2 regions of the Arthrobacter sp. MDB1-55 genome follow, and region 1 is predicted to be linked to the other one. Evidence: riboswitches for the same ligand, from Rfam matches in the RefSeq annotation. Region 1 holds a riboswitch; the other holds the start of a gene.
What was found. A riboswitch is a leader RNA that binds a small molecule or an ion and turns the genes downstream of it on or off. The one in region 1 is predicted to bind cyclic di-AMP.
Positions count from the first base shown of each region.

Region 2: linked by a shared signal. The riboswitch ahead of AC5RU3_RS14495 (NlpC/P60 family protein) and the one ahead of AC5RU3_RS04445 (LysM peptidoglycan-binding domain-containing protein) in region 1 are both predicted to bind cyclic di-AMP.

Region 1 covers NZ_JBNHID010000001.1:914,246-925,857, forward strand. The annotation lists gene AC5RU3_RS04385 (aminotransferase class I/II-fold pyridoxal phosphate-dependent enzyme) at 1-1,168, opposite strand, end outside; gene coaD (pantetheine-phosphate adenylyltransferase) at 1,248-1,724, shown strand; gene AC5RU3_RS04395 (hypothetical protein) at 1,785-2,099, shown strand; gene AC5RU3_RS04400 (sulfate/molybdate ABC transporter ATP-binding protein) at 2,087-3,124, opposite strand; gene AC5RU3_RS04405 (ABC transporter permease) at 3,114-3,911, opposite strand; gene modA (molybdate ABC transporter substrate-binding protein) at 3,908-4,663, opposite strand; gene AC5RU3_RS04415 (TOBE domain-containing protein) at 4,660-5,091, opposite strand; gene AC5RU3_RS04420 (YceD family protein) at 5,309-5,842, shown strand; gene rpmF (50S ribosomal protein L32) at 5,845-6,048, shown strand; gene rnc (ribonuclease III) at 6,106-6,828, shown strand; gene mutM (bifunctional DNA-formamidopyrimidine glycosylase/DNA-(apurinic or apyrimidinic site) lyase) at 6,844-7,878, shown strand; gene AC5RU3_RS04440 (YtxH domain-containing protein) at 7,956-8,237, shown strand; cyclic di-AMP (ydaO/yuaA leader) riboswitch at 8,383-8,540, shown strand; gene AC5RU3_RS04445 (LysM peptidoglycan-binding domain-containing protein) at 8,545-9,441, shown strand; gene AC5RU3_RS04450 (NAD-dependent epimerase/dehydratase family protein) at 9,623-10,597, opposite strand; gene AC5RU3_RS04455 (alpha/beta fold hydrolase) at 10,594-11,612, opposite strand, start outside.
Region 2 covers NZ_JBNHID010000003.1:618,742-630,353, reverse strand. The annotation lists gene AC5RU3_RS14535 (helicase-associated domain-containing protein) at 1-1,095, opposite strand, end outside; gene AC5RU3_RS14530 (hypothetical protein) at 1,167-1,445, opposite strand; gene AC5RU3_RS14525 (cold-shock protein) at 1,620-2,003, shown strand; gene AC5RU3_RS14520 (DUF3027 domain-containing protein) at 2,009-2,668, shown strand; gene AC5RU3_RS14515 (MFS transporter) at 2,702-3,988, shown strand; gene serC (phosphoserine transaminase) at 3,985-5,112, opposite strand; gene AC5RU3_RS14505 (iron-dependent transcriptional repressor DtxR) at 5,358-6,050, shown strand; cyclic di-AMP (ydaO/yuaA leader) riboswitch at 6,178-6,369, shown strand; gene AC5RU3_RS14500 (M23 family metallopeptidase) at 6,620-7,384, shown strand; cyclic di-AMP (ydaO/yuaA leader) riboswitch at 7,531-7,692, shown strand; gene AC5RU3_RS14495 (NlpC/P60 family protein) at 7,698-8,495, shown strand; gene AC5RU3_RS14490 (NlpC/P60 family protein) at 8,521-9,339, shown strand; gene AC5RU3_RS14485 (HNH endonuclease) at 9,547-10,047, shown strand; gene mobA (molybdenum cofactor guanylyltransferase) at 10,044-10,661, shown strand; gene AC5RU3_RS14475 (DUF6457 domain-containing protein) at 10,676-10,960, shown strand; gene AC5RU3_RS14470 (molybdopterin molybdotransferase MoeA) at 10,957-11,612, shown strand, end outside.

The sequences.
Region 1 (11,612 bases):
TCTTGCAGAACGCGAACCGGAGCAGCGACCGCGTACGGCGCGCGCCGTCCTCGTGGCAGAACACCGGTATGGGAATGGCTGCCACACCGACAAGTTCAGGCAGACGCCGGGCCAGGGCCGTGGCATCCGTGATGCCCAGAGGTTCCGCGTCCACCACGGTGAAGTAGGTTGCCTGTGGTGTGTAGACCTCGAAGCCCGCGGCGCGCAGGCCAACTGCGAGTACATCCCGCTTGTGCCGCAGGGAGTCGGCGATCGAGTGGTAAAACTCATCGTCCATGCCCAGACCCAGCGCGACCGCCGGTTGGAACGGGGTGCCGGAGCTGTAACTCAGGAAGGATTTCACGCTGCGTACAGCGTCCACGAGGACCTGCGGACCGGTCAGCCAGCCGACCTTCCAGCCGGTGACGGAGAAGGTCTTCCCCGCTGACGAAATGGAGACAGTGCGCTCCCAGGCGCCAGGAAACGTGGCGAGGGGGGTGTGCTGTTGCTCGAAGGTCAGATGTTCGTACACCTCGTCGGTCACGATGATCGCACCGAACCGTTCCGCCAACTCGACCACGCGTTCGAGTGACTCCCGGGAAAAGACCGTGCCCATCGGATTGTGCGGGTTGTTCACGACGATAACCCGCGTCCGATCGCTCATGGCGGATTCCAGGGCGTCCAGGTCCGGCTGGAAATCGGGCGCCACCAGCGGCACAGTTGTGTGGCGTGCGCCGCTGAGACCGATGATCGCACCGTAGGAGTCGTAGAACGGTTCGAACGTGAGAACCTCATCGCCCGGACCGGCAAACGCGAGTATCGATGCGGCGATTGCCTCGGTTGCTCCGGTGGAGACGGTTACCTCCCGTTCCGGATCTATCGGCAGGCCGTAGAAACGTGACTGATGCGCCGCTATTGCCTCCCGCAGTTGCGGCATACCGCGGCCCGGTGCGTACTGGTTCATCCCCGAGGCGATGTTTTCGCGGGCCGAGTTCAGCAGCAGGTCGGGACCATCCTCGTCGGGGTAGCCCTGTCCGAGGTTGATTGCACCGTGCTGTGCAGCGAGCGCGGTAATCTCCTCGAAAATGACGGTACCCAGGCCGCCCTCGGGGGAGAGGAGATTGGCGCCCTGCGCAGTGCGCTGCCATCCCGAGAGCTGTCCAGTGTCCGCGGGTCGCTTCAATTCCATGTCGTCCAGTATGTCGAACCTCCACATCCGCGTGTGACTCCTCAGGCGCAGTGTGATGGCCACGCGGTAGATTCGTACCATGCGCCGAGCAGTCTGCCCCGGATCCTTTGACCCAATTCACAACGGTCACCTTGAAGTCATTGCACGTGCCGCGAGTCTTTTCGATGAAGTGATCGTGGCGGTGTCTACCAACTATGCGAAGAAGTACCGCTTTGAGCTCGAGGAGCGGCTGGAGATCGCCAGCGAAACCCTCACTTATCTTCGAGGTGTGTCCGTCATGCCGATGGGCGGCGGCTTGCTGGCGGAGTTCTGTCGGGAGAACGGAGCGAACCTGATCGTCAAGGGGGTGCGTTCCAGCGCCGACTTCGACTATGAGCTGCCGATGGCCACGATGAACCGCCAGCTGGCCGGTATCGAAACTGTCTTCATCCCTGCAGAGGCGAGCTATTCCCACCTGTCGTCCACCCTGTTGAAGGAAGTGGCTGCTCTCGGCGGAGACATCTCGCCCTTCGTGCCGAAAGCGGTTCTCAAAAGACTGAAGGACACAACCGCGTGAAAACACGGCGGCGCCAGTACAATCAACACTCCTGGGCCAGCCGGAATAGAAGGACGAATAGTGGGCAAGAGCCGCATCAAACCGGAGGATCCGTTCCCGGAGAACCTGAATCAGTTGGAGGACCACGAGGTTGAGGTGCTCAACAGCAAGGTGCACCGCCAGCTTGAGGTCGAGTACTTGCAGGAGGGTTCTCCTGAACCCGAGACCGAGCACCGCAGGGAAGAGCTGAACGAGGAACTCGATGATAGAGACCTCCTGGACGAGGCCTCCGTCCAGGCGATGGGAAGCTCCGCGGGAAGCGGTACCGGACCCGCGCAGGGGGCATCACACGACTTCGGAGCTTCCAATGCCGGAGATGCTGATCAGCGCAGGTAGACGCTGACCTCTGCCGACTTCACGCTGAAGAATGCCTCCACTCCGGGCTCCACATCAAGCTCCGCCGCCGATGCCGTGGTGATTTCCGCGCTCAGATGACCGGCCCGCACGGTCGTCCGGGCTCCGTGTTGCTCGAGGTCGGTGATCGTCACAGCCAGGACATTGCGCGGGCTGCCCGTTGGCCGTGCCCGGTGCACCGCCACCGCCCGTGGGCTGAAGATGGCAGCGGCTTCCTCCCCGAGGGGAAGTTCCTCGTCCATCATGGCGGCAAGATGCAGGCCGGTGGGTGTGAGCACACCGTCGGGGACCGTCGTGCCCGTTATCAGGTTCACGCCCGCCAGGCTCGCTGCGAAACTGCTTCTGGGCCGTTCCAGGACTGATCGGGTAGGCCCGTCCTCCACAATGCGCCCCCCGTCAATCACGATCACCCGGTCCGCGAGCAGCAGGGCGTCCACCATGTCATGCGTGACGATGATCGCGCTGCGACCATCAAGCACCCGTCGCAGGGTCCTGCGCAGCATGGGGGCAACCGATATGTCCAGTGCAGCCAACGGCTCATCCAGGAGGAGGAGCGAAGGTTCGGTCGCGAGCGCGCGCGCCACAGCCACCCGCTGTGCCTGCCCGCCGGAGAGGCTCGCCGGCCGGCGGTCGGCGAGTGAGGCGGCATCGACCTCGCCCAGCCAGCGGTGTGCCCTCGCACGGGCCAGCTTGCGCGGGACACCTGCGCACCTCGGCCCGAATGCGACGTTCTCCAGAACGGAGAGGTGCGGGAAAAGCAACGCCTCCTGCGCCAGGAGCCCGACCCCGCGCGCATACGGCGGCAGCGACGCGCCGCCGTCGTACAGGGTTTTTCCATCAAGCACGGCTGAGCCGTGATCGGGGCGGACAAGTCCCGCCAGTACACCGAGGAGGGTCGACTTGCCGGCGCCATTGGGACCCATCACCGCAACCGTCTCGCCTGTTGCGACAGAGAGGCGTACGTCAACGTTGCGTGCATCGATCCTCGCGCTGCACTCAAGGCTCACGGGCATCGCCCTCCTGAATTCGGTGTGCCAGAGCGACCACTATGACGGCGACAGCCACAAGCACGAGGGACAGTGCGACGGCGGCATCCGCATCCGTCTCACGCTGCAGGTAGATCTCAAGCGGCAGGGTGCGGGTGACGCCCTGCAGGCTGCCGGCGAAGGTCAGCGTCGCTCCGAATTCACCAAGAGCACGGGCAAAAGACAGCACCGCACCCGCGACGATACCTGGCCCGACAAGAGGAAGGCTAACCCGGAGGAGGACCGTGGTTGGACGTGCGCCTAGCGTCGCTGCGACTGTTTCGTACCGGGTGCCGGCTGTGCGCAGGGCTCCCTCCAGACTGAGCACGAGGAAGGGCAGGGCGACGAAGGTCTGGGCGAGCACGACGGCGGTCGTGGAGAACGCAATGTCCACACCGAGGACGCGCAGTGACTCCCCGAGCAGGCCCTGGCGCCCGAAGGTGTACAGCAACGCTATGCCTCCGACCACCGGCGGCAGCACCAGGGGCAACAGGACAAGCGCACGTAGCACGTGCTGGCCCCAAAAGCGTGTTCGGGCGAGGGCGAAAGCCAGGGGAACGCCGAGAAGCACACACAGCACGGTGCTGGTTGCCGACGTCTGGAGGCTGAGGAGCAAGGCAGCGGTGGAGGAGTCGGACGTGATCAACTCACCGAAGCGCAGCCACTCCACCCGGAGCACGATGGCAGCGAGTGGCAGAACCAGGAATAGGGCTCCAGCTGCAGCGACTGCGATGAGCCACCGGGGAACGCCGGAGTAGGCTGCATTCACTGTTTCTGGTCCCCGAAGCCATAGGCGGAGAGAACATCCCGCCCGCGCTCGCCGGCTACCAGGTCCGCGAATTCCGTCGCCAGGTTTCCTGGGCGGACCACCGCGATGGGGTACAGGTTCTCGGCCTGCTTTGCTTCATTGATCGGCACCGCATCGACCGAGTCTTCGGCAGCCTTTGCGTCGGTGACGTAGACCAGACCGGCGTCGGCCTGGCCGGAGGATACCTTTCCAACCACATCGGTGACGGAGGACTCCTCACTGACGGGGTTGAGGGAAACGGCGGCCGCCTGTTGCAGTGTCTCCGCCGCGCTGCCGCAGGGCACCTGCGGGGCGCACAACACCACGGAGACTGCTGGATCGGCCAGCGAGTCCAGGGAGTCGATGCCGAGTGGGTTCCCCTCGCCCACGACGATCGTCAGCACATTCGTAGCGAAGACCCGCGGCGGGGAAGCGAGCAGGCCCTCGTCAGAAACGCGCTCCATGGTGGCCGGATTGGCCGAAGCGAAGACGTCCGCGGGCGCCCCCGCGATGATCTGCGTCGCAAGATCACTTGAACCGGCGAAATTCAGCTGCACGCTCACCCCGGGATTACTGTCTTCGAACTCCGATGCGAGGTCAGAAAAGGGGGCCTGGAGGGAAGCCGCGGCGTAGACGTTCAGAGTCTTCCCGGCCGCCGGTGCGCTACTGCCGCACCCGGTCAGCAACAGAACGACGACGGCGCTTACGGCTGTGGAGCGAAGCGGTCGCCTCATCGCGCACTCCTTGGTGAACGAGGCTCGAGGATCGCCTCGATGGGGGTTTCCACGATCACGTTGGTGGCCTTGACGATGGCGACCGCGACGACGCCCGGCTCTATACCCAACTCCCGCACCGCCTCAGTGCTCATCAGGGAAACAACCCGGTGCGGGCCGCACTGCAGCTCGACCTGGGACATCACCCTGTCACTCACCACACCCGTCACCAGACCGACAAAGCGGTTGCGGGCAGAGATCGCCACACTGGAGGGGTCCGAGGGGAGAACAGCGCGATCACGCGCCAACTGCGCCAGTTCCAGCCCGTCCACGGAAAGCACTCCCGAGGAGCGTGTGGCGTGGAGAGTCCCATCATCGATCCACCGACGCACCGTGTCCGAGCTGACCCCGAGGAACTGCGCCGCGTCGCGTACACGTATTTGAGCCATAATGGTAACCTTACAGCCGCGGATGCGTCGCCGTGCCGACTTTTCCGACCGATTCGTCCTGGTGGCGTGAGCCCACCGGCGAGTGAGTTTGGGGCGGGGCTTCGTTTCGGGCTAAGATGGTTCGTCGGTCATATGTTCTACAGGAGTTTTCATCAAAAGCGATCTCAGTTCGCCCCTGGTCTTCAGTGTCAGGGATCTCGGGCGTAGCCCGGGAACCATGCGGACAGTCGAAGAACATGTGCCCGCACCGAAGGATTTTGGTGTGGCGCTCATCGGCGTTCAGGAAGGTTCCGACATGGAGCTGGACCTGAGGTTCGAAGCTGTACACGAGGGAATCCTGGTATCGGGAACCGTAGACGTCGAAGTATCCGGCGAATGCGGTCGATGCCTTGATCCACTCAACTACGGCAGCAGCGTCGATGTGCAGGAACTCTTCTACTACGACGCCCCTGAGTTGGCGGAGGATGAAGAGGAGGATGTGCAGCGCGTGGTTGAGAACGATTCGATCGATCTCGAGCCTGTGCTGCGGGATGCGGTAGTGACTTCACTGCCGTTCCAGCCGGTTTGCCGGGAGGACTGCCAGGGTTTGTGTGCCGAGTGCGGCGCACGTCTGGAAGAGGACCCCGGACACCAGCACGAGATCCTCGACCCCCGCTGGGCTGCTCTGACAGGGTTGGCCGGCGCAGCCGCCGGCCCTGAGGCAGCGGAACCAGAAGTTAAGACAGAGTCAGACAAGAGAGAAGAGAGTTAGTCGTGGCTGTTCCCAAGCGGAAAATGTCCCGCTCGAATACGCGTGCACGCCGGTCCCAGTGGAAGGCTGTTGCTCCCAAGCTGGTGAAGACGGTAGAGAACGGTCGCGTCACCTACAGCCTTGCCCACCAGGCGAAGGTTGTCACCGACTCCGCAGGCACCGAGCTGTTCCTTGAGTACAAGGGCCGCAAGGTAGCCGACGTCTAGATGCTGACGGCACCGCCCTGCGGTGCTGCCTGCAACGATCGCGAAAGCGTCGACCGCGTGGAGAATTCCGAAGATCTTTTGAGGCGTCTCGGTGTCAGTATTGACACCGAGACGCTTCGTCTTGCCCTGACACATCGCTCCTACGCCTATGAACAGGGCGGCATTCCGACGAACGAGCGACTCGAATTCCTGGGAGACGCCGTCCTCGGTCTGTCCGTGACGGACGCTCTGTATCGGGACAATCCGGACCTGTCGGAGGGTGAACTCGCCAAGCGGCGTTCCGCCGTCGTGAGCACCCGCGCCCTCGCCGAGATTGCCCGCGGACTCGACCTTGGAAAACACATCCTCCTGGGACAGGGGGAGAAACTGACCAATGGCTGGGACAAATCGTCCATACTCGCCGACACCATGGAGGCCATTATCGGGGCCACCTACCTGAGCAGCGGCATGGAAACTGCTCGCTGCCTGGTCATGCGGATCATCGGCCCCGTGCTGCAGGATGCTGCTGCCCTCGGAGCCGGGACGGACTGGAAGACCAGCATTCAGGAGATCGCAGCCGCGCAGCGCATGGGAGTGATCGATTACCAGGTCACCGGCTTCGGTCCGGACCACGACCGCCGTTTTGAGGCGATCCTGATCATTGGAGGATCCGCCTACGGTTCAGGATCCGGCAGGTCCAAGAAGGAAGCCGAGCAGGAGGCCGCAGCAGCCTCCTGGAAGCTGCTGCAGGCGGCGGGCGCCGACGCTCAGGCGGGCGTGGATCAACGCCAGTCCACGTGACCCCAGGCCTGCGCCATGCCTGAACTTCCTGAGGTGGAGGTAGTCCGCCGTGGGCTCGCGCGGTGGGTGCGCGGACGCCGTATCGAAGCGGTCGACGTTCTGGATCCACGTTCTATCCGCCGCCACGCAATGGGAACCGAAGACTTCATCGGCAACCTCGTGGGTGCCTCAATCTCGGATGCCGTCCGCCGCGGAAAATTTCTCTGGCTGCCGCTCACCGGTCCGGATGATGGCGCAGCCCTCCCTGACACCGCCGACGACGCCGGATCGGACGCAGCATTGTCGAGTGGCTTGCTTGCCAGCGGGCAACGGCACGGCGGATCCGCCGTTGCGTTGATGGCTCACCTGGGTATGAGCGGCCAGCTGCTGGTCGAGGATTCCCACCAGCCCGACGAGAAACACCTGAAAGTACGCCTCACGCTTTCGTCCACTGGCGGGGCCGATCCGCTGCCGAAAGAACTCCGCTTTGTCGACCAGCGAATCTTCGGGGGGCTCTTTGTCACCAGCATGGTGACCACGCCGGATGGTTTTCCCGGCGGACTGGGGGAGGACCCGGCGCCGTTGGTGCCCGTTGAGGCAGCACATATCGCCAGGGACCCGCTGGACCCGGCTTTTTCCTTCGATTCCTACTTCGGCAAACTGCGCGCCAGGCGTACCGGGCTGAAACGCGCGCTCCTCGACCAGACACTTATCTCCGGTGTGGGCAACATCTATGCCGACGAATCGCTCTGGGACGCAAAGCTTCATTATGCGCGAGCAACAGATACCCTTCGCCGGGCGGAGGCGTCACGGTTGCTTGAGGCGTGCCGGAGCGTCATGAGTCGGGCATTGGATGCGGGGGGAACCAGCTTTGATTCCCTGTACGTCAACGTGAATGGAGCATCCGGTTACTTTGCACGCTCGCTCAACGCGTATGGCCGGGAGGGTGAGCCCTGCCGAAGGTGTTCTGCGAGCGGCCTGGAGTCGCGAATACGGCGGGAAACGTTCATGAATCGCTCCTCCTACACGTGCCCCCGGTGTCAGCCCAGGCCGCGCAACGGACGCTGGTGAGCGTCACAGGACGTGACAAAAGTAAGTAAGCTGACTAGATTCGAAATCTGGGTATCCGACACGTCAGGAGAATCGCAATGAAGAACAAGTTGGTATTTGCGGCAGGCATGGCGGCAGGCTACGTCATGGGTGCGCGGGCCGGTCGCGCGAGCTACGAGCAGATCAAGGTCAAAGCGAATGAGCTTTGGAAGAGCCCGAAGGTCCAGGACAAGGTCTCTCAGGCATCCGAGACGGTAAAGGCGAAGGCTCCGGAGGTGCAGGCGCAGGCTGAGCAGGTGTTGAAGAAGGCGCAGTCCGCAATGCATCGCGGCAACGATCAGGACGCTCCCAAGAGCCCCACCGACGAATACAAGATCTGACGCTAGGGCCCTGTAAGGCACGCGGGAATGGCCTCTCTGTGATCGAAACGTGACAATTCAACCAAAGGAATGTAACGTTATGGATACGCCGGGTTCAAAAGCCCGGCTTCCTTCTGGTGGATTTGCCTAATCCTGCCGCCGCTGGAAGGTCCGTTCGCTACACATCGCGGCAGGAGCGGGGGAACCAGATAGTGGGCTTCTTCAGAAGTCCTAGGGGTGAAGACGAATCGGCCTAAGGCTGATTGTCCGGGTGGCTCCCATCCGAATCCGACAGCTAACTCCGCAGGCATTGGGAGAGGCAATTTCCGTGTCCAAAAACCGTCATATCGCGCGCCACCGTGCAACTTCGCCCAGCACCATGCAGCTTGTGTCCAAGGCCGTCAGCGCTCACGCTGGCACCGTTGGCCGGCCTGCGGCCGTTGTTGTAGCAGCTTCCGGAATTCTCTTCGGAGCTGCACTCCCGGCAAGCGCGGGAACCACCACCACTACTACTTCGGCTGCAGTCCAGGCGCCTGAGGTCAGCGTTCAGGCGGCGTCCGCCCCCGTAGCGCCGGCTCCTGCTGCACCGGCCCCCGCCGCTGCGGCTCCGACCCACACGGTCAAGTCCGGCGACACCCTCGGCTCGATCGCTGCCAGCTATGGTGTCAGCCTGGACGCCGTGTTCGCTGCGAACGGCCTCGGCTGGGATTCGATCATCTACCCGGGCCAGGTCATCAGCCTGTCCGGTAGTGCTGCTGCGGCTCCGGCCCCTGCTGCGGCTCCGGCTCCTGCTGCTGCTCCTGCACCGCAGGTTCAGGCTGCTCCGGCTCCCGCCCCGGCTCCTGCTCCGGCTCCTGCTGAGACCAGCACGATGAACATCACCACCGCATCCTCGACCAAGATTCAGGTTGCAGAAGGCTCGGGCAGCGCCACCGGCGCAAGCATCCTCGCTTCGGCTCGGGCCCAGCTCGCGGCCGGTCTGATCCAGGACTGCACCGTCCTGCTGGAGCGCGCACTGGGAACCGGCGACCTCGGCCCGGCACAGTTCGCTGCCTACGGCACCCCTGTCAGCACTCCGGCACCAGGTGACATTGTCATCAGCGCCGGACACGTGGCCGTCTACGCCGGCAACGGCCAGGTCATCAGCAGCGGCATGAACGGTGCAAACCTCACCATGCAGCACCCGCTGAGCGATCTGGGCGCAGTGTCCTTCTACCGCGCGTAGCAGGCACCTGCGGCCACTGTGGCTCGCACCGCATAGCTGTTCAACATAAAAGGGAGAACCGGGAATCCGGTTCTCCCTTTTGTTTCCCACGTGCATTTCCGCCGTTCTGCCATCTGCCAGCATTGTCGTTCGGCTCGCCTGTGCCGTTGAGCGAAGCGGGATCCTCACGGTGGGACGAGGATCAGATCGCAACACCGTAGTGGTCAGCCAGCCGTGCAAAGCCCTCGTCGAGGCTTACCTCAGGGGTCCAGTCCAGAAGCTTCCGGGTCTGGCGCTGGTCAAACCAGTGCGCCGTCGACAGTTGCTCGGCCAGGAAACGGGTCATCGGCGGTTCACCGTCGGCGTTGGATCCGCGCCAGAACGTCTCGACGGCGCTTCCGGCAAGTCGGCCAACCCAACCCGGGACAGACATCCTCGGTCCAGGAACTCCGCCTGCCGCGCACATGCGGGCAAGGAGTTCGCCGATGGGGCGTGGTTCACCGTTCGTGACCACCAAAGCCAGGCCCCGCACATGATCGATCCGGTGCAGAGCGGCCGCAATGGCGGATGCCGCATTGTCCACATAGGTTGTGTCGACGAGTGCTGTGCCGCCGGCGAGGAGCGGAAGCCTGCCGGCACGGGCGCGGTTCAGGACGCGCTCCACCAATTGAGTATCTCCCGGTCCCCACACGATGTGAGGGCGGATGGCAGTGACCGACATGCGATCGTCATTCGCGCCAAGGGCAAGGATCTCCGACTCAGCCTTGGTCCGGGCATAGGATCCCCTTGCTTGCCGGGGATCTGCCGGTCCGGCCGCAGCACCGACCAGTGGCTTTCCGATGTGCGCAACCGAGGGCGAGGATACGTGCACGAACCGACCGATCCCTGCTGTCCGGGCAGCCCTGAGAAGATCAGCTGTGCCGGTGACATTGACGCGGTGGAACTCCGCCGGATCGCCGGTGAATGAAACCTTAGCCGCGAGGTGAACGACCGCGTCCATGTCCGCCACAGCGGTCTCAAGCGTCCTTCGGTCGGTTAGCTGACCGGTCACATCCTCCGCGCCCAGTACGCCCGAAGATCGGCGCTGCAGGGTCCGGACGGTATGTCCGTTCTGCACCAGTAGGGAGGCGACCGCTCCACCCAGCATTCCGCTTGCACCGGTCACCAGGACCTTCACGGTCTTTTCCTTCCGCGTCCCTCGAGCGCAGCGGCAGCCCATTCGGCCACCGCAGAACGGTCGATCTTCGCGTTGTGCCGGATATCAGTGGGCAGTGCGGACACCGTCAGTACGGCAGCCAGTTGCTCACTGCCGACCGCTTGCCTGACGGCGCTGGCCAAGGTTGTCGGTGCGAGGCTGATTGCTCCTGCACCGTGGGCGGGCTCCACAACGGCAACCACAGCCTGTGTGCCGGCCGGACCTATTCCAACCACGGCCGCCTGACGAACGTCGTCGAGTCGCTCGATTGCCTGCTCCGGCCCTACGGGCGTCAGGATGCCATCGGCGGATGTGATCAGGTGTGCGAGCCGTCCTTCTACCCACAGCCGCTCCTGAGCGTCGAGGTGTCCGACGTCGCCGGTGCGGTGCCAGCCGGCAGTCCGGGAGGATTCACGTTCAGTCACCCATAACCGGAAATAGCGGTCCTTGACGTGGGGAGCGCGGACGAGGATTTCTCCCGTCACACCCGGCTCAGCTGTGGGTTCACCCGACGCAACGCCGTCGCGGTCAAGCGCACTGATGCGGATTTCCGCTCCCGGAACGGGCGCCCCGACGCATACTCCGTTGCCGGCACCCGAACACGTCGAGGCTGCTGACTCCCGGATCTGGCCCAAATCGATGTCAGTCACCGGCAGTGCTTCGGTCATGCCGTATGGCGTGTGCAGGACAGCGTTGGGAACAAGGGGCTGTAGATGCTCCAGAAGAGTGACGGGAACGGGGGCCCCGGCAGAGAGAAGCACCTCTATCCGCTCGAGCGCCGCCTTCCCGCGGTCCGAGACGTCGGCGGCTGTAGCCAGAACGTTGCGAAGTGCAGCCGGGGAGGCAAAGACCGTGGTGGCGTCGATGGCGGCTGCAGCATCGGAAAGTGCCCGCGCTGTCAGTGTCCGTGGCGCGGTGACGTCCATATCAGGAGTTACCGACGCCGCACCAAGGGCCGGACCGAGGAGCGCGAAGGGAGCGAAGCCGGCGACCAGTG
Region 2 (11,612 bases), on a different contig from region 1:
GCTCGCCGCGGCCGTCCAGCGCGAGCTGTCCGGGTCAAGTGCGATGAGCCCCGCGAGTGCGGCCAGCTCAAGCAGCCAGACCACCTGTTCGCGGTCCACACGAAGCGAGTCCGCGAGCCGACGGACTTCACGGACGCCCACTCCTCCCGTGCGCAGCGTCGCTATGGGTTCGGACTGCGCAGCGGCCAGGAGCTCCGTGACCAGCCGAAGTGTCTCGGCCACGGCCCCGAAGGCGGCGTTGTCCCGAAGGCTCACCCGTACCGAGTTCAGGCGAGGTTCAGGCGGCGTTACCGGCAGGGAAGGAATGATCAGGCCGCCACGCGCCGCGATTCCCACCTCGCGGGGTAGCTCCACGTGGTTCGCGTCGAGCCGGATGAGCAGTCCGTTCTCGAGGAGCCACTCAATCCGCGTTACCGTCCCCGATGCTGCGCCGGCTTTGGCTGATCCCACCGGCGAAGCTGCGAGCTTTGCCAGCAGGTCCGGTGCTTTCTCCGGAACCGCTGCAAGAACCGCGTCCCAGGATTCTTCAAGCACTCGAGCGAGCTCGGTCGCCGGATCGCTGCCGGCCGGTAAGCCCGTCGGTCGGGGTACCGCCGACGCATACAGGCGTTCGAGCCCGGTCCTGATGCGCTCGCCATACTCGGGGTACTGCTGCACCAGCATTGCGAGCGGACGCCCCAGCCCTGCCGGATAGGGGCCGAGCGCTTCGTGGAGCGTCTCCAGTGGTAAATAAGAGTGCCGGCTCCTCGACAAACGACCGGACCGCACAAGGGCGATGTCCCGGAGCTGCGCGAGGTAGGGCTCGAGCATCTTGGCGGTCGTCGAGCCGATCACCGTCTTGAGGGTTGCTGCCGTGCTGCCGACTTCGCCGTCAAGATTCGTTGTAAGGACGACGGCCTCCAACACCATCAATTGGGGGGCGCTCAGAGTTTCGAGCGCGCGCTGCACACTGACCCGCGTTGACGCCCGTGCCGCGAGGGCGGCAAAGTCCGGAACGGGCGGAAGCACCACGTCGGGGCGTGCGGCCATCAGCTGGCGGAGTTCGGAGTCGCTGCGGGACGCCAGATCTTCGGCTAGGGCACGGATGGCGGACACCACATTAACGTTACTCGCACCGGGGAACGGCGGGGCGACGGTGTGGCCGGACACCGACGGCTGCGCGTGAGTTAACTGCGGCCGCGGGAAATAACGCTGCTGACGACGCTGACGAGCATCAGCAGGAAGGCCAGAGGCAGGCAAAAATACGCGGCGGCCATGAATCCCGGCCACGGCTGCATGCCCATCCACGCAGACACGAGGACGGCCACGAGCGAAATGAGGCCGACAGCTGCGAGCGTGACCGCGGCAATCAACAGGATGCGCCCGCTTCGAGGGGTGCCTTTTGCCTCCCTGAGGGGACTGGCGCCGTCGTTCGCGTCAGGAACGGAGGATGGGTTCTGCATCATGATGCTCCTAGCGTACAAGGGTGCTCATCGTCCATTCCCCTCACCGGTGCCGGTATCCTGTTAAGGCAGACTTTTTCGCTGCGTACGGCCAGTTCACCGACATCGCGTCGATTCCTATCGATTCGTCGGTAACTCACGGCCTGCGCACCAGCAGTACGAGAACGGGGTAATTACGTGCCTATCGGCAAGGTGAAGTGGTTCGACTCTGAAAAGGGTTTCGGCTTTCTGGCGACGGATGACGGCAAGGAAGTATTCCTGCATGCCTCCGCGCTCCCTGCCGGAGTAACAGAGGTGAAGGTGGGGGCCCGGCTCGAGTTCGGCGTCGCTGATGGACGCAAGGGCCTGCAGGCATTGTCGGCCCGCATCCTTGATGCCCAGCCGTCTGTAGCCAAGGCAACACGGAAGAAGGCGGAAGATATGGCCGTCATCACCGAGGACCTGATCCGCCTGCTCGACGACGTGTCCAACGGTCTGCGCCGCGGTCGGTACCCCGACAAGTCGCACTCCGCGAAGGTTGCTGCGGTGCTGCGCGCCGTCGCGGATGACCTGGACGTTTAGGTCCAATGACTGAATCTCCAGCATCGACGGAGTCCGGGGAGGCTCAACCAGCGGAAGCACCGGGAGCCGTGGCATCCGCGGTTCCCGCTGCCAAGCGCCGCCCCGCCCGGAAGCCGTCCAAGCCCGACGCCGTATTGGCTGCCGCTGTGGACGCCGCACGGAACGGTGTGCTGGAGATCGCCGACGGAACACCCGTGGGTGAGCATCTGGGAGTCGTCCCGGAGGCGGAGAGGCTCGTCACCCACCGTTTCGCGGCCAATGTTCCGGGTTACGTGGGCTGGCACTGGTTTGCGACGCTCGCCCGGGTTCCCCGTGGCAAGGACGTTACCGTCTGCGAGGTCGGGTTGTTGCCTTCTGCGGACGCCCTGCTGGCCCCCGACTGGGTCCCGTGGTCCGAACGCGTCCGCCCGGAAGACACCGCGGAGGAAACAGCGGAGGAAACAGCGGCCGGGGATTCAGCGGAGGCCGCCGAAGTGGACCACGTCATGGAAGCAGACGTGGACCCTGAAGAAGACACTGCTGACAGCGCGCATGCTGAACCTGAACCTGCAGCTGACGAACCTGCTGACAGTGAGCCCGTCGAAAGGGGATCGGCGGGGACCGGCTCCCCGGACCCCGATGCCGATGATCCGAGCACTCCCGGGGGCGAATCCCCAGTTGCCTAGGGTGTGGAGGGCTGCAGGAAGGAGGGTTGCCTGATGGGCATGTTCCGATCCCTGCACATCCACAATTACCGGCTCTGGTTCATCGGTGCACTGATCTCCAATATCGGCACCTGGATGCAGCGCACGGCCCAGGACTGGCTCGTCTACGACATCCTCACGGATCAGGACGCCGCGGCGATGGGTATCGTCATGGCCCTGCAGCTCGGTCCGCAGCTCTTCATTGCCCCGTGGGCGGGTCTGATAGCCGACACGGTCGATCGCCGGAAGCTGTTGATCGGAACGCAGGCCGCGATGGCCGCGCTCGGTGTCGGCCTTGGGCTTTTGGTCGTGTTTGGCCTGGCAGAACTCTGGCACGTCTATGCATTCGCTCTTGCGCTGGGAGTAGTAGCCGCAATTGACGCTCCGGCCCGTCAGGCCTTTGTCTCGGAAGTGGTACGCGACGAATACCTCCCCAACGCGGTGGCCCTCAACAGCGCCTCTTTCAACGGGGCCCGGATGTTCGGGCCCGCGGTTGCAGGCCTGCTCACCGTGGCCGTCGGCCCGGGGTGGGTCTTTCTCATCAATGCCGTGACATTCGGTGCAATGATCTTTGCCCTCGTGACAATCCGGCAAGGAGAATTGCGCGTTCTCAAGAGGTCAGCGCCTGGGCGTGGCAGGATCCGGGCAGGCTTCCGGTACGTGCGACTTCGGCCCGACCTGATGATGGTGATGTTTGCCATTTTCATTGTGGGGACGTTCGGGTTGAACTTCGCCGTCTACATTGCGGCGATGGCCCGGACCGAGTTCAACACGGACGCCGGCATCTTCGGCACCCTGTCGTCAATCATGGCCGTGGGCTCTGTGACCGGCGCCCTGCTCTCGGCCCGGCGGGAACGGCCACGTCTCAGGTTCATCTTCGGAGCTGCCGGCGCATTCGGCCTGGCCTGCCTGCTAGCTGCGCTTGCGCCTTCAGTGTGGCTCTTCGGCGTGACGCTGATTCCTGTGGGACTGTTTGCCCTGACCCTCATGACCAGCGCGAACGCGTACGTTCAAACCACTACGGCGCAGGAAATGCGCGGCCGCGTGATGGCACTGTACTTCGCCATCTTCCTCGGCGGAACACCGATCGGAGCGCCGATCGTGGGATGGGTGACCAATGCCTTCGGCCCTCGGTGGGGCCTGGTGGTGGCCGCCGCGTCGGGCTTCGTGGCTGCTGTAGCCGGGCTCGTGTGGGTTTGGCGGTCCCATCACGTAACAGTTCGCCTCGTGCGTTCGGAGCCGAGGCGGCTCAGGTTGACCCTGGCCGCCACGGCACGGGACACGCCGGAGCGTGACGGCTAGGAGCGCTCAACTACGTAATCGACGCACTCCAGCAGCGCCGACACGTCGGAGGGCTCAATCGCCACGAACGTTGCAATCCGCAGCTGGTTGCGGCCCAGCTTCCGGTACGGCTCGACGTCTACTATCCCGTTGGCGCGCAGGGTCTTGGCCACCGCCGACGCGTCGACGCTCTCATCGAAATCGATGGTGGCGATGACGTTGGAGCGGTGGTCCGGGTTCTGTACAAACGGGGTCGCTATGGACGAGGCTTCCGCCCAGCTGTAGATGCGTCCTGCGGAGTCGGCAGTGCGCTGCGCGGCGAAGTCGATGCCGCCGTTCCCGTTGAGCCATTCGATCTGCGCGTTCAGAGTCACCAGGGTCGAGAGAGCAGGCGTGTTGTACGTCTGGTTCAGGCGCGAGTTGTCGATGGCCGTCTGCAGGTCGAGGAAATCCGGAATCCAGCGGCCCGAGGACTTGATCGACGCAGCCCGCTCCAGCGCTGCAGGAGAAAACAGTCCAAGCCACAATCCGCCGTCGGACGCGAAGTTCTTCTGCGGTGCGAAGTAGTAAACGTCAGCCTGGGACACATCCACCGCAAGTCCGCCCGCAGCAGAGGTCGCATCGACCGCGATCAGCGCACCCTCGTCAGCTCCGGCCACACGCTCAACGGGGGCTGCAACCCCTGTCGAGGTTTCATTCTGGGGCCAGGCATAGAAGTCGACGCCGGACTCGGCCTGGGGGGCGGGTCGGGTCCCCGGCTCGGACTTGATGACAGTCGAGTCTCCAAGGAAGGGCGCCTTCGAGGTTGCTGTAGCGAACTTCGAACCGAACTCGCCGAACGAGAGGTGCTGGGCGCGCGTTTTCACCAGCCCGAAGGAGGCAACATCCCAGAAAGCTGTGGACCCTCCGACGCCCAGAACAACTTCATACCCTTCGGGGGCACGGAAGAAGTCCATCAGCCCTGACCGCACAGAGCCGACCAGGTTCTTGACCGGAGCCTGGCGGTGGGACGTTCCGAGCAGGTCAGTCCCCGCACGGTTCAGGGCTTCCAGCTGCTCCGGACGGACCTTGGAGGGGCCTGCGCCGAACCGTCCATCCTTCGGCAGCAGCTCGGTTGGGATGCGGATGTCGGTGGAAGTGCTCATGATTACTCCAGGACGGTTGCTTGGTGTGGGGTCTCGCAGACCATTCTGCCCCAGCGGCCGCAGCGCCGGCGCATTGTGACCGGTGGGAGTGCACAACACCGTGCTGATGCGTCCCAGTCAAAGCGGCAAACCTACATGGGTTAACCTTGTGGGGCGTAGGGATGACGACGGTCGCCCGTTTTCGGGGCGCTGCTGCCGCCGCATCAACGCTCAAACCGCACCAGTGCCAAGGAGCTGAACCCCGCATGACGGACCTCATCGACACCACCGAGATGTACCTGCGGACCATCCTTGAGCTCGAGGAAGAGAACATTGTTGCTCTGCGCGCGCGGATTGCCGAGCGGCTTCGGCACTCCGGGCCAACGGTGTCGCAGACGGTCGGCCGCATGGAACGCGACGGACTGGTGATCGTGACCGGGGACCGTCACCTCGAGCTGACGGAGCTCGGACGCCGGCGGGCCACTGAGGTGATGCGCAAGCACCGGCTGGCGGAGCGGCTGCTTTCTGACGTCATCGGCCTCGACTGGGCGTACGTCCACGACGAGGCATGCCGTTGGGAACATGTGATGAGCGAGCGCGTTGAGCGGAGGCTGTATGAGCTGCTCGGTCAGCCGACGCAGTCGCCCTACGGCAACCCGATTCCCGGTCTCGAAGCAATCGGGGGTACTCCCTCCGAGCTCCAGACAATGGGTGTGTGCACTCTCACAGAGGCCATGGCAACATACGTCCCGGGATCGAGCGTGACCCTCGTACGTCTCGCTGAGCCGATCCAGGTTGATCCTGAGTTGCTGACCCAGCTGGACGAGGGCGGCCTCCGTCCCGGAGCCCGCATGACGCTGCAGGCTGTAGGCGAATACGTGTCCGTGCGGGTGCCCGATGTCGAAGGTGCATTGGAGCTTCCACCCGAAGTCGCGTCGCACGTTTTCGTCGCGGTTTAGTTTCCGCCCCGGCGGTCCGGACAGACCCGCTGGATTCCCGAAGGATATCCACAGCATGGTTACGGAATGATTACTTTTGGTCCGTCCGAGCTATAGTTAATCCCTGGCGCTGATACTTCAGCGTTACCTGGTTCGCATGCCTAACCCTGTCAGCGAACGCAGTGTTTCAAGATGGACAGGGGCGGAGGACCCACAACCGGTGATGGCTTGCCATGACCTTGGGGTGAAGTCCGGGTGCTGCCACTACGCGCGTATCCGGGCCGAGTTTTCTCATACTCGAATCCGACAGCTAACTTCGCAGGCGGAAATGAGAGAGGGTCTCCTTGTCGAACACTGCTTCGGGGCGCCGCCGTGCCAGCGCCCCGGTCGCTGAAGCGCGGCCACGCGACGCCCACAGGCGTGAGCGGGCCGAGCGAATCGCCAGTCAGGCAGCGGTGCACGCAGCCGCTTCGCCTGCCCCGGTGTCTTCACCTTCCCCGGCTTCGCCACGTCTGACGGTGCCAGAGGCGCCTCGCTGTGCAGCCGCTCCAATGTCACGGCGTGAAGCCCGCACTGGTTCCGTTGCGTCCGTGAGCAGCGGAGCGTTCGCGCAGCCAGCGGCGCTGCGCCCCCGCGATGGCCAGAGGATTGAACGACGACGACGCGCTGTCACCGCTCGCCGCGACGTCTCCTTCGCCGGGATCAGCCAGAAGGTCGCCATTGCAGCCGCCGCATCGGGCATGGTACTGACCGTCGCACTTCCCACCACCGCCGCAGTCGTGCCCGCAGAGGCTCAGGTAGCTGCCGCCGCTTCGGCCGAGCAGGCAGAGCCGCAACCCATCCAGGCGGCCGCGGGCGCCGAGGTTTCGTTTGACCGCGCTGCCCTTCACGGCAAGTTCGATCCGGACGCCAAGCTCGTGGAGATTGTTTCTGCATCAGGTGGAGACATCGTGGCGGATGAGTCGAAGGGATCGCTCTCCGCGCCGCTGGACCACGTGGTGATGAGTTCGCCCTTCGGGACCCGGGTGAGCCCGATCACCGGTGCCGGGGAGCTCCACACCGGGCAGGACATGAGCGAGGCCTGCGGCACTGCTGTCAGAGCAGCAGCGGCCGGCACCGTGACGTTCGCGGGCTGGCATGCCTACGGCGGCGGCAACCGTGTGGTGGTCAAGCACGCCAACGGGTTGGAGACCACCTACAACCATCTGTCGGCGATGGATGTCACTGTGGGCCAGGTTGTGGACCGCGGGGAAGCCATCGCCCGGGTGGGTTCGACGGGTGCCTCAACGGGCTGCCACCTGCACTTTGAGGTGCTTGTCGACGGCAAGAACGTCGACCCAATGGGCTGGCTCTGAGCCGTTGCTCAGGTCGTCGTAACCATGAACACACCGTTCCGTGACCTGAATGTGACATACCTGATTTTCTGATGTACCGTTTCACTCGTGCCAAATCGCAGGGGGTTTGGCACTCTCGCGCAGATCGCCTAGCTCTGCCACTGCACGAGATCCGTTCGCAACAATCGCATGGCAGGGGCGGGGGAACCAATTGCGGGCTTCTTCTTCAGAAGTCCTTGGGGTTAAGTCGCTGGATCTGAGACGATCCGCGGCCGGGTGACTCCCATCCGAATCCGACAGCTCACCTCGCAGGCGTAGGGAGAGGCAATTTAACGTGTCAAACAGCTCTGCGCTGGGCCGCCACCGTGCGGTGCCGGCTCATACAAACTCGCTCGCAGCCATTTCGAAGGCTGTTTCTTCTAACGCAGGTTCCGTAGGACGCCAGGCAGCAGTTATCGTCGCCGCTTCCGGCCTCGTACTCACCGCCGGTCTTCCCGCTCACGGCGCATCTGACGCCCAGCGTTCAGCCCAGGCCGTCGGAACCCTCAGCGCAGTCGCTCAGCCAACCGCCGTCAGCGCATCCGCGGATGCAGCAGTTTCATTCGAGCGCGCAGCCGTCGAAGCCGTCGCTGCTCCCGAGATCGAAGTTGCTCCCGTTGAGGCTGCTCCGGTCGAAGCTGCGCAGGCAGAGGTCGTCGAAGCAGCACCCGCTCCGGCCGCAGTGGAGGTTGAGACCGTAGAGGTTGCAGCCGTCGCCCAGCCCGAGGTCAAGGTCGAGGCCGCCGCAGTGAAGGCTCCAGTCCCTGTCGAAGCGCCTACATCCAGCGGGGTCGGTGCAGCACTCGTCGGATCCGCTTACTCCCAGATCGGCGTTGCGCAGGATTGCACCGCCATGGTTGAAAAGGCTCTTCGCTCCATCGGCAAGTCCGTCGGAGATATCGCACCGAGCGACTTCTTCGCTTTCGGCTCCGTAGTATCCACTCCCGCACCCGGTGACCTCGTGGTCTCGGGCGGTCACGTTGCCATCTACGTCGGCAACGGCCAGGTCATCAGCGGTGGCCTGAACGGTATGAACACCGGCCTTCACAGCCTTTCCGACCTCTCCGGCTACAGCTTCGTCCGCGTTAGCTAGAACCAGTTACCTGGAGCACACACACATGACCTCGAATACCCGTGCCATCGCGCGCCACCGCGCCGAAGTACAGCGTTCCGCCCACCTCTCATCCATCGCACGCGCCGTCAGCGACAACGCTGGGGGAGTGGGACGCCAGGCAGCCGTCATTGCGGCAGCTTCCGGTCTCGTTCTGACCAGCGGTGTCGCCGCAAACGCGGTCGAACTTCCGTCGGAACGCAACACCGTCACCACCGCGCTTGAGGTCGAGGCCGTCAAGGCTCCGGTCCAGGCGCCGGCTGACGCTGAGATCTCGTTCAACAAGACCGCCGTGAAGGCTGTGGCAGCTCCTACAGTGGCAGCGCCTGTTGTAGAGCCGCAGGCGGAGACCGTTGAAGCCGCTCCGGTTGAGGTTCCGGTTGTTGAGGCCGCAGTTCAAGCCGCGCCTGCAGTCGCAGTGGAAGCAACGGCCACTGTTGCTGCGCAGCCAGCTGTCGCCGAGAAGCCCGCCCCCGCAGCACCCGAGGTATCGTCCGGCGTGGCCGCCACCATCGCTGCTGCCGCCAAGGCTCAGCTCGGTGTGACCCAGGACTGCACACGCCTTGCCAGCAACGCTCTCGCTGCCGCTGGGATCAACTTCCACGGCTGGCCGGCCGGCTACCTCTCCCTTGGCCGCACGGTCAGCGCCGCTGAAGCGATCCCCGGCGATCTGATCTACTACGCAGACGGCGGCATGGGCGCAGCTCACATTGCCGTTTACATCGGTGGAGGCCAGGCAGTTCACGGTGGCTTCAACGGAAACCAGACGGTCATCGCCCCGGCCGAGCTCGGATCGGGTGGAGTTTACATCCGCGTCGGCGGCTGATTGCTGGTCAGCAAACGTTTATAGGGTCTCTTGCCGCACGGCAGGGGGCCCTATCGTTTTCCTCCGCCGGCACAGAGTGGCGATTGACGAATCCTTGTAGCAACGGCTTACTCTTGCACTGTTAATCCGAAGTACCTTCGCTGTAGCCTCGCAGGGCGCCAGGAGTTCCTCTGATCCTGCAGCTATGGACGGCAAAGAGGAATGTGCATGCGCACTCTCGTTCTGAATGCTGGATACGAACCACTGGCGGTGGTGACCTTCCGCCGGGCACTCGTCCTTGTCCTCACCGGTAAAGCGAGCGTCGTGGCAGAAGGTGAAGACCCGGTTGTCGGCCCCAACGAAGTCTTGTCGCGACCGTCAGTCATTCTGCTCAACCGGTACGTGAAAATCCCATACCGCAGCAGTTCCGTCGCGACGCGTCGCGGAGTGCTGCGCCGTGACAATCACCTGTGCGCATACTGTGGCAAGGCCGCCTCAACCATAGATCACGTGGTGCCGCGTTCCCGCGGTGGAGAGGACAGTTGGGAGAATCTTGTGGCCTGCTGCCTTCGCTGTAACAACGCAAAGGGCGACAAGACGCTTTCCGCGCTCGGCTGGTCCCTTCGCATAGTTCCCAGGCCGCCCCGCGGCACGTCGTGGCAGATCCGGGAGCTGGAGAAGCCCTCGCCGCAGTGGAGCGAATTCTTGCCGGCAGACAACGCCGCGTGAACGGGCCCGCTACCGAGGGTCCGGCTACCGAAGAGCTGTCGTTCGACGCCGTGGTGCTGGCCGGGGGCAGGTCTTCCCGTCTAGGCGGGGTACCGAAGGCGTCCTTGAGAATCAGCGGCTCGACGCTGCTTGCCCACACCTGCGAAGCAGCCCGTGCGGCGAGGCGGCTTGTCGTCGTCGGTGATCGGGCACCCGAGATGCCGGCGCGGGTGGAGCTGATCCGTGAGGAACCGCCGTTTGGCGGGCCGGCCGCGGCCGTGAGCGCCGCCGTCGTACATTTGAGCCACGATCCGGCGCCCTGGATGCTTGTGCTCGCCTGCGACATGCCCCGGATCAACGAGGCGCTGCCAGCGCTCATCGCGGGCGCGCTCGCTACAAATGCGTCCGTACTGGCGCACGACGGCGGGAGGGACCAACCGCTTGCCGCATTGTATCGGTGGGCGGACCTTGCGACGGCGGTTGATCAGGAGGAAGTAAGAAACCTGTCCATGCGTGCCCTCCTTGCTAGGGTGACATGGAGTCCAGTTGACGTTCCCGCGGGCTCAACCATTGATATCGATACGTGGTCCGATGCCCGAAACTTCAGGGCGGAGGCGCCGGATGCGGGTAAATAGCGAGAGGGTTCACCATGGAGGATCGGGATCGCCTGCTCAGGCAGTGGAGCGAGACGTTGCTGGAGATGTTCGAACTTGAGGACATTGAGGTAGATGTCGACGCAGTCCTCGCCCTGGCAGGGAAGGCGGCGCACTCCGTGGTTCGCCCCGCTGCACCGCTGACCACGTTCATCGCCGGATATGCCGCAGGGATGGCAGTTGGGATCGGCCAGGCGGACAGCGTAACGGCCATGCGGTCCGCTCTGCAGGCAGCCGCATCTGCCTGCCCGCCGGTAACTGCGGCGGAGGACCGCCGATGAGCGGTTCGGGACACGAGGTCACGTGGGAGGACGCCCGAAGGCTGGCATATGAGTCAGCTACACCCAAACCCGTGCAGACCGTCAAACTGGCGGATGCGCTAGGCCAGACGCTGGCGGAGCCCGCCGTCGCACTGCAGCCCATACCGCACTATGCGTCGTCCGCCATGGACGGTTGGGCGCTCTCAGGGGAGCCGCCCTGGACGCTCGTGACGCCCGTCCCGGTGGATGAGAGCCCGTGGCACCGGGCGCACGAACACAAGAAATCGGGATACGCCACCCTGGAGCCGGGTCAGGCAACCTTCATCCTCACCGGCGGTGTTGTCCCGCCCGGGGCTACGGGTATCCTCCGCACCGAGCACGGGGCCATCCGCGACGGCGTGTTGAACCGCAACGAGCGGGCACGCCCGGACGAGCCACGCGAGAACGAACACATCCGACCCGCCGGCGAGGAAGCGGCGCAAGGAACAGAGACTATCGCCGCGGGATCGGTCCTGAATCCGGCGCAGATCGCGCTCGCCGCGGTATGCGGTTATGACACCCTGCCCGTTCTGCGCGCACCGCGCGTCTCATTGCTGCTGACCGGTGACGAGGTTATCGAAGCAGGCCTGCCGGAACCCGGACAGGTCCGGGACACCTTCGGCCCCCAGCTACC